DNA from 3 places in the Sphaerisporangium cinnabarinum genome. Region 3 is predicted to be linked to each of the others. Evidence: riboswitches for the same ligand, from Rfam matches in the RefSeq annotation. Region 3 holds a riboswitch; each other region holds the start of a gene.
The links. Region 3 has a riboswitch for thiamine pyrophosphate ahead of thiD (bifunctional hydroxymethylpyrimidine kinase/phosphomethylpyrimidine kinase). Riboswitches for the same ligand answer to the same signal wherever they lie in the genome.

Region 1: another riboswitch for thiamine pyrophosphate. It lies ahead of ACZ4MO_RS07880 (ECF transporter S component); the one in region 3 lies ahead of thiD (bifunctional hydroxymethylpyrimidine kinase/phosphomethylpyrimidine kinase).
Region 2: another riboswitch for thiamine pyrophosphate. It lies ahead of ACZ4MO_RS12440 (thiaminase II/PqqC family protein); the one in region 3 lies ahead of thiD (bifunctional hydroxymethylpyrimidine kinase/phosphomethylpyrimidine kinase).

Annotation. Positions count from the first base shown of each region.
Region 1 is NZ_JBVHRG010000004.1:134,645-139,196, forward strand. Features, by position in the region: gene ACZ4MO_RS07875 (ATP-binding cassette domain-containing protein) at 1-1,265, opposite strand, end outside; gene ACZ4MO_RS07880 (ECF transporter S component) at 1,258-1,962, opposite strand; TPP riboswitch at 2,068-2,187, opposite strand; gene ACZ4MO_RS07885 (hypothetical protein) at 2,332-2,769, shown strand; gene ACZ4MO_RS07890 (Rv2578c family radical SAM protein) at 2,813-4,468, shown strand; gene ACZ4MO_RS07895 (TIGR03618 family F420-dependent PPOX class oxidoreductase) at 4,475-4,552, opposite strand, start outside.
Region 2 is NZ_JBVHRG010000007.1:257,518-262,069, reverse strand. Features, by position in the region: gene ACZ4MO_RS12450 (DUF6882 domain-containing protein) at 1-196, opposite strand, end outside; gene ACZ4MO_RS12445 (helix-turn-helix domain-containing protein) at 270-710, opposite strand; gene ACZ4MO_RS12440 (thiaminase II/PqqC family protein) at 867-1,619, opposite strand; TPP riboswitch at 1,610-1,738, opposite strand; gene ACZ4MO_RS12435 (VOC family protein) at 1,825-2,751, shown strand; gene ACZ4MO_RS12430 (hypothetical protein) at 2,836-2,961, shown strand; tRNA gene ACZ4MO_RS12425 (tRNA-Leu) at 3,133-3,206, opposite strand; gene ACZ4MO_RS12420 (NAD(P)/FAD-dependent oxidoreductase) at 3,357-4,552, opposite strand, start outside.
Region 3 is NZ_JBVHRG010000010.1:201,408-205,959, forward strand. Features, by position in the region: gene pheT (phenylalanine--tRNA ligase subunit beta) at 1-1,205, shown strand, start outside; gene ACZ4MO_RS15405 (SDR family NAD(P)-dependent oxidoreductase) at 1,202-2,086, shown strand; gene ACZ4MO_RS15410 (hypothetical protein) at 2,158-2,382, opposite strand; TPP riboswitch at 2,460-2,554, shown strand; gene thiD (bifunctional hydroxymethylpyrimidine kinase/phosphomethylpyrimidine kinase) at 2,548-3,507, shown strand; gene ACZ4MO_RS15420 (DUF4862 family protein) at 3,587-4,552, opposite strand, start outside.

The DNA of each region.
Region 1 (4,552 bases), on a different contig from region 3:
ACCGTCCGCGCGAGGAGCTGGTGCTCCGGGTCCTGGAACACCATCGCGACGGGCGCGTCCGCCGCCGTCGTCACGTCGCCCCTGGTCCGTTCGAGTCCCGCGAGCCCGCGCAGGAGGGTGGACTTGCCGCCCCCGTTCGGCCCCACCACCGCGAGCACCTCGCCCGCGCGGACGTCGAGGTCGACGTCGTGCACCACCGGCGTCTCGTCCCGCCCGCGTCGTCGGCGGCCTGCCATGGCGCGGTGCACCGCGAGACGACGGGCGCGGAGGGCGACCGGGCCGGGCGCACTCGGACCGGCGTCCGAGGCGCCCGGGACCGGTGCCCGCGGATCCGAGGGGCGCGGGTCTGCGGTGCGCGCGAGGTCGACGAGCCAGGCGTCGGTCGCGGGGGCACCGAGCGGTCCGGGGGCCCCGGCCCGCTCGAGCCGGACGTCGAGCGGCAGCCAGCACCCGAGCGCGGCGAGCGTGGCGGCGTGCGCGCGCAGGACGGCGGTCGTGGGGCCGTGCGCGACGGCGCGGCCCGTGCGGTCGAGCACGAGGGTCGCGTCCGGGAGCGTCCCGACGTCGTCGAGGCGGTGCTCGACGAGCACGACCGACCGGCGGGGTGTTCCGTGCGGGTCCGGTCCGGGCGCCCGGACGAGCCCGCCCACGAGCGTCCCCACCTCGTGCGCCGCGGCCGGGTCGAGGAACGCCGTCGGCTCGTCGAGGACCACGAGCTCGGGGTCGGCGACGAGCGCCGCCGCGAGGGCGACGCGCTGCGCCTCGCCGCCCGACAGCGCGTGGGTCGGTCGGTCGTGCAGGTGGCCCGCACCGGCAGCGGCGAGAGCGGTTGCGGCGCGGGCGTCCATGGTGCGCGGGTCCGCCGCCCGGTTCTCGAGCGCGAACCGCAGCTCCTCGTCGACGCGGCCGAGGCAGAGCTGGTCACCCGGCCGCTGCTGGACGAGGCCGACGCGCGCGGCGAGCCCCGCGGGGGTCGTGGCGCGCGGGTCGACGCCCGTCACGCGCAGGTCGCCCGTGACGGTGCCCGGGAGCGTGTGGGGCACGACGCCGACGAGCGCGCGCAGCAGCGTGGACTTCCCGCAGCCCGAGGGGCCGAGCACGAGCAGCCCCGTCCCCGCGGGGACGGTCAGGGTGAGGTCGTCGAGCACGCACGTCGCGTCGTGGCCCACGGTGACGGTCAGGCCCGCGGCGGAGACGGCGTCGGGCACGGTGCCCGGCACGGTGCCGGGCATGACGTCCGCCGCGGCGTCCCGCACCTCAGCCACGGCGGTCCGTGCCGATCGCGAAGGCGTCGAGCGCGCCGGTGCGGGAGAGGGCGTCGCCGAGGAGGCGCGCCGCGATCCCGCACAGCACGACGCACGAGACGACCTGCACGCCGAGCCGGAGCATCGCCCAGTCCTGCCCGAGCCAGCCGAACCGGACCGCGTTGAACGCGTAGGTGACGAGCGCCGCGCTGACGCCCGACGCGACGAAAACCCACCAGCCGTAGCGGCGGTACCGGGTCAGCGCGAAGGGGATCTCCGCGCCCACCCCTTGGACGAGCCCCACGAGGACGAGCAGCGGGCCTGCGGGCGACGCGAGGAAGACCACCTCGACGAGCGCCGCGAGCGTCTCGGTGAGGATGCCGACGCCCGGCTTGCGCACGATGTACGTCGCGAGCGGGCCCACGACGATCCACGCGCCCGCGAGCACGTTCGCGGCAAGGTCCGCGAGCGGCCCCATGGCGAGCTGGAGCGGGGCCCAGAGCTGCACGAACGCCCAGTAGACGAACCCGAACACGACGCCCAGGACGGCGACGAGGACCGTCTCGTGGAGCGTGAGGCCACGGCGCCGGGCGCGGGCCGGGGGAGCGGTGACGGTGCGGTCTCCGGGACCGGGCGCCGGGGGCACGGCGTCGGCCGGCGGGCCGGGCGTGCTGGTGGGCGGGGTCTCCCGGGGCGGGGTGGTGCGGGGCTCGGTCATGCGGTTCCCTCCGTCGGGCCCCCGGGGCGGAGGGTGCACGACGGCGCGCCACCGCTGCCCCCGCGCGGACGGCACGCGCGGGGCGCGGGCACGAGCGCGCAGGGGACGGTGACGTCGGCCCTGCTCCCTTCGCTGGTACGAACCAGATCAGGTTCCACGGGTCTGCAGGGGGGACGGGTGTCCGACCTGCACTCTCAGCGCTCGTGCGCTCCCCGGAGGCGTTCGGCCCGACCCTAGGGCCTGGACGTCCGCCGGACAATCCCGGCGTCTCACCCACCGGGACGTCCGGGCACCGTGAGAAGGTGACGGCGACGAGGCGCCCGCGCGGACCGGGGACGGGCTCCGACGACGAGGAACGAGGCAGCGCGCATGACCCGAGACAACGACCCCGCGGCCGTCGCGGAGCTGGACCGCCTCGACGAGGCCGTGCGGAGCGCGCCCGCGGGCGACACGTCGGCGCAGATCGCGCTGTGGCGGCAGGCGGCGCGCCTCGGCACGTGGTTCTTCATCGCCCGAGGGCCCGAGGACCAGCCGCGTCCGTACGCCGTCTCCGCGGACCAGGGGCCCATGATCTGCCTCTACAGCAGCGCCCCGCGCGCGGACGAGGCGGCCCGGGCGCTCGGGCTGGCGGCCGAAGGGACCGGCTCCGTGCCGCTGCTCGGCGTGCCCGTGCCGGCGGCGATCGACTACGTTGCGTCCTTCGCCGCAGCAGGGGTCGTCGGCGTCGCGCTCGACCACCCCCGCATCGGCCACCACATCCCCCTCGGGAACCTGGCGCTGCTCAAGACGTGGTCCGCCGGCGGATGACCCGTCCTTGACAGCGGGTTCGAACAGTTGTTCGAATGGCGCGATGCGGTGGGACGGACAGGCGCTCGGCGCGGACGACGGCGCGCTTCCCGGTTTGGAGCGCATGGGCCTCGTCCGCAGCGTGCGCACGCCCGAGTTCGCGGGGATCACGTTCCACGAGGTCACGGCCAAGAGCGCGCTGTCGAAGGTCCCGGCGATGTCGCGCATGCCCTTCCGCTGGACGGTCAACCCGTACCGCGGGTGCAGCCACGCGTGCTCCTACTGCCTCGCGCCGAGCACGCCCGTGCTCCTGGCCGACGGCACGCAGCGGGCGATCGGCGAGCTGCGCGTCGGCGACGAGATCGTCGGCACCGCCCCCCACGGCGCGTACCGGCGCTACGTGCGCACCCGCGTCCTCGACCGCTGGACCACCCGCAAGCGCGCCTACCGGGTGACCCTCGCCGACGGCACGCGCCTCGTCGCGAGCGGCGACCACCGGTTCCTCACCGAGCGCGGCTGGCGCCACGTCGTCGGCGGCGCCGGGCACCGCGCCCGCCTGGCGCTCGGCGACGTGCTCGTCGGGCCGGGCGCCGCGGCGCTCGCGGACGGGCGGCCCGTCCTCGACGGCCAGGACGTCACCGGCGGCGAGGCGTTGCGCGTCGACTCCCTCGAGGCCCTCGACGGGCCGGGGGAGGTGACGGAGCTGGTCGACATCACGACCGGCACGCGCGACTTCGTCGCCGCGGGGGTCGTGAGCCACAACTGCTTCGCCCGCCCCACGCACGAGTACCTCGACCTCGACGCGGGCGAGGACTTCGACCGGGAGGTCGTGGTCAAGGTCAACGTGGACGACGTGCTGCGCGCCGAGCTCGCCCGACCGTCCTGGGCGCGCGAGGCCGTCGCGCTGGGCACCAACACCGACCCGTACCAGCGCGCCGAGGGACGCTACCGCCTCATGCCCGGCATCATCGACGCCCTCGCCGGGTCGGGCACGCCGCTCTCCGTGCTGACCAAGGGCACGCTCCTGCGCCGCGACCTGCCCCTGCTCGTCGACGCCGCCTCGCGCGTCGAGGTCGGGATCGGCGTGTCCCTCGCGCTCCTGGACCCCGAGCTCCAGGCGAGCGTCGAGCCCGGCACGCCGTCGCCGCGCGCGCGGCTCGACCTCGTCCGCACCGTCCGGGAGGCCGGCCTGCCGTGCGGCGTCATGGTCGCCCCCGTGCTGCCGTGGCTCACCGACTCCACGCGGGCGCTCACCGAGCTGCTCGACGCCGTCAAGGACGCGGGCGCGACGGGCGTCACCGTGCTGCCGCTGCACCTCAAGCCCGGTACGCGCGAGTGGTACATGGGCTGGCTCGCGCGCGAGCACCCGCGGCTCGTCCCCGGCTACGAGCGCGTGTACGCGCGCGGCACGTACGCCTCGACGGCGTACCGGTCCTGGCTGTGGGACCGGGTGCGGCCGATGCTCGAGGCGCGCGGGTTCGGAGTCGCGGGGCACCGCGGCCCCGCGGGCGTCGAGGGCCGGTTCCGCCGCGGCGAGCCCGGCGACCGGCGACGCCGGCCAGGGCCGCCGACGGACGGCGCCTACCCGGCCGGCAGCCTCGCCGTCGACCCGGCGCCGCAGGACGCGCGCGCCGGCTACGGCGGGGCGCTCGCGGGCATGCCGATGGACGGCGGCGGGCTCGACGTCGTCGGCGGGGGAGTCGAGCAGGTCCTGTTCTGACCGGTCTCAGGCGTCGGCGAGGCGCGCCGGGAAGCCGCCGGTTGCGACTGGTCCCCAGCGCGTGATCGTCAGCCGCACGAGAGA
Region 2 (4,552 bases), on a different contig from region 3:
ACGTCGCGGTCCCACCGTCGGGCGCGGTGAAGGTGAAGACGCCCGTGGTCATGTCGGCGGCCCAGGCGTCGTCGCCGTGGAGGTCCGACAGGTGGAGCTGGTGCTCGTGGGAGAGGAACGCGGCGTCGTCGACGAGGTCCTGGAGGGCCGGGACGTCCTGGGCTGCCGTGCCGTGCGCGGTCTGCGGCTCCGTCATGGACCGACGGTATCGGCGCGCACGGTGCCCGGCCTCCGCACGACACGCGGTGCGGTGCGGTGGGGACCGCCGCTCAGGCCGCGAGGAGCAGGACGTCGCCGGCGCGCGCGGTCGGACGGCGGAGCGTCTCGGCGACGGGGAGGTCTCGCACGGGTTCGCCCACCGGCGCGACGTGCCGCGGCGCGGAGAGGGCACCCCGCTCCCGCGCGGAGGACAGCACGCGGACAGGTGCGAGCGGCCGCAGCTCCTCGCCCGTGCGGGCGACGAGGTCGACGAGCCGCAGGCCGAGGGCGCCGCAGACGGCGGCGAGGACCTCGGACGACGCCTCCTTGCGCCCGCGCTCCACCTCGGACAGGTAGGCGGTGGAGACGCGCGCGGCGGCCGCGACGTCCACGAGCGTGCGCCCCTGCGCGAGCCGCGCCCGCCGCAGGATCCCGCCGATGACGTGGCGCAGGAGGGGTTCCGCCCGTCCGCCCGTCCGGGACCGGGGGCGCGGCGTCACCACGTCCGGCACCGCATCGCGCACCCCGTCCGGCACCGCGCTCGTCGCGTCCATGCGATCACGCTACCCGCGGCCCGCCCGGGTGCCGAGGCACCCGGGCGGTCATCTGCTGCTGGCGTAAGGCCGGGCGCACGGCGCGACGGTCGGCCGCGGGCCCGGCCGGACGCGTCACCAACCCTCGAGCGACCAGGCCATCTGCCAGAAGCGGATCTCGTGGCGGCAGCTCAGCTCGAACGCGCGCTCCATGCGCGCGCGCTCCGCCTCGCCCGCGTCCGCGGCGAGCGCGTCGAGGCGTGCGCGCAGGTCCGTGAGGACGTCCTCGGTGCGCTCGGCCGCGTAGAACTGCCACCAGCCCGCGAGCGGGTGGTCGTCGGCGAGGGCGCCGGGCGTCGTCTCGCGCTCGCCGAGCCAGAAGCGTCGCGCGGACCAGATGTAGGTCCACGGGCACGGCAGCAGCGCGGCGAGCAGCACGCCGAGCGAGTCGCGGCCGGCCGCCGTCATGTGGTCGACGTAGGCCTGCGCGCTCGGCGCGAGGCGGTGCGTCTGCGCCTCCTCGTACGTCACGCCGAGGAAGTCGCACATCGCGTGGTGCGCGTGCGACTCGTCGTCGAGGAGGAAGCCGGCCTTGTCGTGGAAGTAGGCCGCCCACGACCGGTCGGGCGCGAGGGCCATGCCGAGGCCGTAGCAGCGCAGGTAGGCCGTGAGGTACTGGTGGTCCTGGCCCACGTAGTGGCGGACCGCGGCGGGCTCGACGGAGCCGTCGCGCAGCCCGGCCAGGAAGGGGTGGTCGTAGAACGTCTCGAAGAGGTCCGCGTACCGGCGGGCGAGGTCGGCGGTGAAGCCGGTCTCCTCCTGCCGGACGAGCGCGGTCGGGTCGTCCGCGAGGACAGGGTTCAGGGTGATGGCAGCAGGCGTCGTCATGCCCACGTTCCTCCGCTCGTGCTAGCGAGATCAGGTTCGACGGGTCCGGGCGGCCGTACCGCTCGTCTCAGTCCCTCGGCCCGGGCCGTGGCCCGGGCGGGACGCCCCGCGTGGTTCGCGCCGACCCTAGCAAGGACGGCGCCGGTGCGGGAGTTCTCGCCACGGTGTGGGAATATAGTTGTAGCGACAACAAGTTGGAGAAGACATGACCACGAGCACGCCGGGCGCGCCGACCGACCGCCTCCTGTCCCCGTCCACGAGCATGGACGCCGTCACGCTGCGCGTGGGCGACCTCGAGCTCATGACCTCGTACTACACGGGCGCGTTCGCCCTCGCCCCGCTCGAGGAGCGGTCGCGCGGCGCGGAGGTGCACCGTGTGCTGGGCCGCGGCCGCACGCCCATGCTGCGCCTCGTGCACACGCCCGGGCTCCCGCCCGTCGACCCGCGCCAGGCCGGCCTGTTCCACACGGCCTTCCTGTTCGACGACGGCCCGAGCCTCGCCGCGACCGTGTACCGCGCCGCGCAGGACCGCCGCGGCACGTTCGTCGGGTCGAGCGACCACCTCGTCAGCGAGGCGTTCTACTTCACCGACCCCGAGGGCAACGGCGTCGAGCTCTACACCGACCGCCCCCGCGAGACCTGGGTGCGCGAGCACGGCCAGATCCTCATGACGACGACGTTCCTCGACCCGAACGCCTATCTGCGCACGCACCTCGACCAGGAGACGTTCGACGCCGGCCCCTCGCTCGCGGGCCGCGTCGGCCACGTGCACCTCCAGGTGGGCGACGTCGCGACCGCCCACGCCTTCTACGTCGACGCCGTCGGCTTCGAGGCGACGCTCACCGGGTACAGCGGGGCGCTCTTCGCGTCCGCGGGCGGGTACCACCACCACGTCGCGATGAACGTGTGGAACAGCGCGGGCGCCGGGCCCCGCGCCGCGAGCCTCGGTCTCGGCGACGTCGCCGTCACGGTGCCGGGCCGCGAGGACCTCGACGCGCTCGTCGCGCGCCTCCGCGCCCGCGGGCTGGAGCACGCGGACGACGGCCGCTCCGTCGTCGTGCACGACCCGTGGGGCACGCGCGTCACGCTGTCCGTGCCGGGGACGACGACCGAAGAGCTGCTCGCTCGCTGAGGCCCGCCGGCCCGGGCACGGAGAGCGCGCCCGGGACGCGAGGCGCACGATGGGAGGACCCGCCGAGCGCACCGAGGAGCGACCGTGTTCCGCAGCCTCTTCCCCGTCCTCACCGTGGCCGACCTCGACCGGTCGCTGGGCTTCTACCGTGACCTGCTGCGCGGGACGGTCGAGTACGCCTTCCCCGACGCGGTCCGCCCGTCTAGGTGAGCCACCCGCGGACCAGCCGTGGGGCGAGCGCGTCGCACGCGTGCAGGACCCGGACGGCACCGTCGTGGTCCTCGGCCAGGAGGCCGCTCCCCCGGCCGAGCCGGAGGGCCCGACGGGGCTGTCCTAGCCCGCGGTCGCAGGCGCCGCGGAGCCGGCTCCCCGCCGGCACGGTGCCCCCACCGGGACTCGAACCCGGAACACGCCGGGTTTAAGCCGGCCGCCTCTGCCAGTTGGGCCATGGGGGCGCGGGCCGAATCTACCGCGCGCGCGGAGCTCCCGGGCCCGTCGGCGCGACGGCCGCCCGCGCGGGACCTGGACGCGCCGAGGGGCGAGCCGCACGCGCGGCTCGCCCCTCGTCGTCGGGCACGACGGCCGGGCCAGGCCCGGCCGCGGCCTCAGGAGGCCTTCGCCGCCGGCGTCCGGTCGTCGGCGTCGACGGTGCCCGCACCGGACTCCGCCGCGGCCGCCGAGCCCTGCGCGGTCTGCTTGACCGGGTCGCCGTCCTTCTTGGGCGGGACGGACGCGGCGCGGAACTCCGCGCGCGGGTCGTGCAGCGAGCCGAGCGAGACGAGCTCGCGGCCCATGAGGAACTGGCCGATCCAGCCGATGAAGATGCGGATCTTGCGGTTGCCCGTCGGCATCGCCATGACGTGGTAGCTGCGGTGCATGAGCCACGCGAGCGTCCCGCGGAGCTTGAACACGCCGAACAGCTCCGCGACGCCCTTGTACAGACCGAGCGACGCGACCGTACCGACGCTCTTGTGGCGGTACTCGACCGGCGGCTCGCTGTGCAGCTCGAGCGCGAGGTTGTCGGCGAGGCGCGTGGCCTCACGGATGGCGTGCTGCGCGTTCGGCGGGCAGAACTTGCCCGGGTTCAGCACGTCCGGGACGGCGGCGCAGTCGCCCGCGGCCCACGCGTTCGGCACGACGTTGCCGTCGGCGTCCGCGACCTGGAGCGTCGGCAGCACGGTGATGCGGCCCAGCTTGTCGACCGGGAGGTCCGACGACTCCTTGAGGACCGGGTTCGCCTTGACGCCCGCGGTCCACACGATCGTGTCGGAGTCGAACTCGACCCCGGTCGAGGTGACGACGTGGCCGTCCACGCACGACGACAGGAACGTGCTGAGGTGGAACTCGATGCCGCGCTTCTTCAGCTCGTCGAGCGCGTACTGCGCCATGGGCTCGCTGAGCTCGGGCAGGATGCGGCCCGCGCCCTCGATCATGACGAAGCGGAGGTCCTTCTCCTCGATCGTCGCGTAATTGCGCGTCGCGTAGCGGGCCATGTCCTCGATCTCGGCCAGCGCCTCGATGCCCGCGAACCCGCCGCCGACGAACGTGAACGTGAGCATGCGGCGACGCAGCTTCTCGTCCCACGTGGACGACGCGACGTCCATGCGGTTGAGGACGTGGTTGCGGACCGCGATGGCCTCCTCCACGTTCTTGAAGCCGATCGCGTTCTCCGCCAGGCCCGGGATGGGCAGCGTGCGCGACACCGAGCCGAGGCCGACGATCAGGTGGTCGTACGTGACCGAGTAGTCGTCGCCCTCCTCCGGGTGGATCGTCACGCGGCGGTCGGTGTGGTCGATCGAGA
Region 3 (4,552 bases):
GAGCGATCGGGTGCACGGTCGACGCGGACGACGCCGCCGCGACGGGCGTCGTCGTCGTGACCCCGCCGTCGTGGCGCCCCGACCTCACCGAGCCGGCCGAGCTGGTCGAGGAGGTCGCGCGCCTCGTCGGGTACGACGAGATCCCGTCGGTGCTCCCCGCGGCGCCCGGCGGGCGCGGGCTCACGCGCGAGCAGCGCGTGCGCCGGTCGGTCGCCCGGGCGCTCGCCGAGCACGGGTTCGTCGAGACGCTGAGCTACCCGTTCGTCGGCGAGGGCGAGCTCGACGCGCTGCGGATCCCCGCGGACGACGAGCGCCGCCGGGCCCTGCGCCTGCTCAACCCGCTGGCCGACGACCGCCCCCTGATGCGCACGGACGTGCTGAGCACGCTCCTGGAGACCACGCGCCGCAACGTGGGCCGCGGGCTCGCGGACGTCGCCGTGTTCGAGGTCGGGCTCGTGACGCACCCGCGCCCGGGCGCCCCGGCCGCGCCGTCGCTGCCCGGCGGTGTGCGTCCCTCCGACGACGACCTCGCCGCGATCGAGGCCGCGCTCCCCGCGCAGCCGCGCCACGTCGCGGGCGTCCTGGTCGGTCGTCGCGAGCGGGCGGGCTGGTGGGGCCCCGGCCGTCCGGCGGACTGGACGGACGCGGTCGACGCGGCACGCCTGGTCGCGGACCGCGCCGGTCTGCGGGGGGACGACGCCGTGCGCGTCGTCGCGGACACCGCGCGGGCCCCGTTCCACCCCGGCCGCTGCGCGCGCCTCGAGCTCGCCGACGGGACGGTCGTCGGGCACGCGGGCGAGCTGCACCCCAAGGTGCTGGAGAACGTCGGCCTGCCCGCCCGCTCCGTGGCGTTCGAGCTCGACCTGACGGCGCTCGTCGCCGGTGCGTCAGACGAGCCCGTCCAGGCGACCCCGGTCTCCGGGTTCCCGGCGGCGAAGGAGGACCTCGCGTTCGTCGTCGCTGCCGACGTGCCGGCCGAGGCCCTGCGCGCCGCGGTCGTCGAGGGCGCCGGCGAGCTCGCCGAGGAGGTCGCGCTGTTCGACGTCTTCACGGGCGAGCAGGTGGGCGCCGGGCGCAAGTCGCTCGCGTTCTCGCTGCGGCTGCGCGCCGCGGACCGCACCCTCACCGCCGACGACGTCGCGCGGGTCCGGGAGGGCGCTGTGGCCGCCGCGCGCGAGCGCGTCGGGGCGGAGCTGCGCGCATGAGCGGCGCACCGGGGCCGGGCGCGGCGCCGGACGTCGCGCCCGCCCGCACCGCGCTCGTCACCGGGGCGTCGCGCGGCATCGGCCGCGCGGTCGCCGTCGGGCTCGCCGCGGCCGGCCTCGACGTCGCGCTCCTCGCGCGCGACGCGGGCCGGCTCGCGGGCGTGGCCGACGAGATCGCCGCCCTCGACGGCGCGGGCCGGGCCGTCGTCGTCACGGCGGACGTGACCGACGCGGCGGCGGTGGCCGCGGCCGTCCGCGAGGCCGAGGTCGCGCTCGGGAGCGTGGACCTGCTCGTCAACAACGCGGGCCGGGTCGACGCCGAGGTGCCGCTGTGGGAGGCGGACCCCGACGAGTGGTGGGCCGTCCTGGAGACCAACGTGCGCGGGCCGTTCCTGCTCGCGCGCGCGGTCGTCCCCGGGATGCTCGCGCGCGGCGGCGGCCGCGTCGTCGACCTCAGCAGCGGCGCGGGCTCGCACGACATGGAGGGCGCGAGCGCGTACAACGCGAGCAAGACGGCGCTCCTGCGCCTCGGGGCGAACCTGCACCGCTCGGGCCACGCGCTCGGGCTGCGGACCTTCGAGGTGTCGCCGGGCGTCGTGCAGACCGACATGACGGCGTCCATGGTCATGCACGAGGGCCGCACGGAGTGGACGCCCGTCGAGCGCACGGTCGAGATGGTCGTCGCGATCGCCCGCGGCGAGCTCGACGCGTTCTCGGGGGCGTTCGTCCGCGTGACGCACGACTCGCCCGATTCGCTCCGCACGGCCGCCCAGGAGGCCGCCCGGGCAGGCGTCGCGCTGCCCGGGCCGGACGGCCGTCGGCTGCGCGTCACGCGCTGGGGCGCCGACGACCCGATGCCGGGAGAGCTCCCCGCCCGCTGAGCGCGCGCACCCCGCACGGCGACGCCGCCCGACCCCCCGGTCGGGCGGCGTCCGTGCGTCCGGGGCACCGGTCACCGGGGAGCGCACGTGTCCCGGTCGACCCACACGTGCCACAGGCCCCGCTCGGGGTGCTCGTACTCGAAGGCCACGAGGCCGCCCGCGTCGTGCGTGATGACGCCCGTGAGCACGACCCGCCGACCGTCCCGGTCGTAGGTCGTGCAGAGGGCGGGCACCTGCACCGGGACGGGTGCGTCCGGCAGGAAGGGGCGGGTCGCGGGGGCGACGTGCTGCGTCATACCCGGAAAGACGCGCGCACGCGCGTCGTCTCACGCGTCGGGGCGGGTGAAAAGCGCGCGGCCCGCCGCGTAGCATGGCCCGCGACACGGGGTGCCCCGCACCGGGGCTGAGATGAGACCCGTCGAACCTGATCTGGCTCGTACCAGCGAAGGGATGTCCGCGCGATGACGCTCGCCCTGCCCCGGCACACCTCCGACCCGGTCCCCGCCCGCGCGGACCGTGACCGTCGCCCCGACCCGGGCCGGGGGCCCGACCCGGCTCCGTCCCGCCCCCGCGTCCTGTCCGTCGCGGGGACCGACCCGACCGGCGGCGCCGGGATCCAGGCCGACCTCAAGACGTTCTGCGCGCACGGCGCCTACGGCATGGCCGTCACGACGGCGCTCGTCGCGCAGAACACCCACGGCGTGCGGTCGGTGCACGTCCCCGGGCCGGCGTTCCTGCGCGCGCAGCTCGACGCCGTGTCGGACGACGTCGAGGTCGACGCGGTGAAGATCGGCATGGTGGCGGACGAGGCGAACGCCCGCACGGTCGGGGAGTGGCTCGACGACCTCGCCGCCGCGGGTGGTCCGCGGCCGTGGGTCGTCCTGGACCCGGTGATGGTCGCCACGTCCGGTCACCGCCTGCTCGACGCGGGCGCCGAGCAGGCCGTGCGCGACCTCGCGGCGCGCGCGGACGTCGTCACGCCGAACCTGCCCGAGCTCGCCGTCCTCGGCGGGCGGGAGCCCGCGACGACGTGGGACGACGCCCTGTGCCAGGCGACGTCGTACGCGGCGGCGAGCGGCGCCGTCGTGCTGCTCAAGGGCGGCCACCTCACCGGGCGCACGTCGCCCGACGCGCTCGTCGTCCCCGCGCCCGGGCCGACGTCGGGTCGCGTGCCGGGGGCGGCCACCGTCACGACGTTCGACGCCGAGCGCGTCGACACGCCCCACACCCACGGCACCGGGTGCTCGCTCTCGGCGGCGCTCGCGGCGCTGCGACCGCAGCGCGCGAGCTGGGAGGAGGCCGCGCGCGAGGCGAAGGAGTGGCTCACGGGCGCGCTGCGCGCCGGTGCCGCTCTGCGGGTGGGGACCGGCCGCGGGCCCGTCGACCACCTGCACCGCTCGGCGCCCGTGCCGCGGGGCTGAGGTTGCGCGGGGTCGGGCGCGAGCTGCGCCCGGTCGGGCTCGGGGTCGAGCCGGGACGGGCGCGGCCCGCGGGACGCGCTCAGCCGGCGGGGCGGCTCGCTGCGCGATCGGCACCGATGTCGGGGGCGACGGCGGCCAGCGCGTCGCGGAGCACGGCGAGCGTCGCGCGCGCGACGGCGAGACGCTGCGCGGGCGGGGCGTCCGCGGGCCGCGTGGTCACCTTGGCGCCGACGAGCGGGACGGGACCGGCCGCGGCGAGGAACTCGCGCACCTCGGCCGGGCCGAGCATCGTCTCGTCGGGGCCGGGGAGCGCGGGGTCGGGGCCGTGGGGCGGCACGTGCGCGTCCGCCCACGGAGCGCCCCACCGGCCCGGGCTCCCGCTGGCACCCGAGAGCATCGCGCTCGCGAGGAGGCCCGCGGCGGCGGCAGCCCGTGCGTGCTCGACGGGCGTGGCGGCGCTGCGCCCCTCGATGGCGGACCGGCCCCAGTTGAGCCCGACGTGCAGCGGGTGGCCGGTGTCCCGGGCGGCGCGCGCGACGGCGGCGATCTCGTCGTCGAGCGCGAGGAACCCCTTCTCCGCGACGCCCCACGGGCGTGGCGCGTCGCAGTGCTCCACCACGAGCGGCAGCCCGGCGGGCGCGACGGCGGCCAGCTCCGTGAGGCTGCGCGCGAGCGCCGCGCCGGACCCGCGGCCGGGACCGGGCGCGGACTGGAGCTCGACCGCGACGACGCGTCGCTGCCCCTCCGCCTCGGCGAGCCGGGCCACGGCCGCGAGGACGCGCGCGACGCCGTCGACCGCCGCGCGCCGACCCTCCTCGTCGTCGGACGCGAGGCCGTAGGCGCGGTCGGCCGCGGCGCGGCGGGCCGTCGCGGCGACCGTCGTGAGCAGCAGCGCCCAGTGCGGCGGCAGCGCGGCCGCGGTCGTCGCGAGCGCGTCCGCGTCGTCCGGGTCGACGGGGTGCTCGAGGCCGTCGAGACCGTCCTCGTCGAGGGCGGCGTACCAGCCGCCCGGGTCGGGGACGCCCGCGAGGGCGTAGGCACCGAG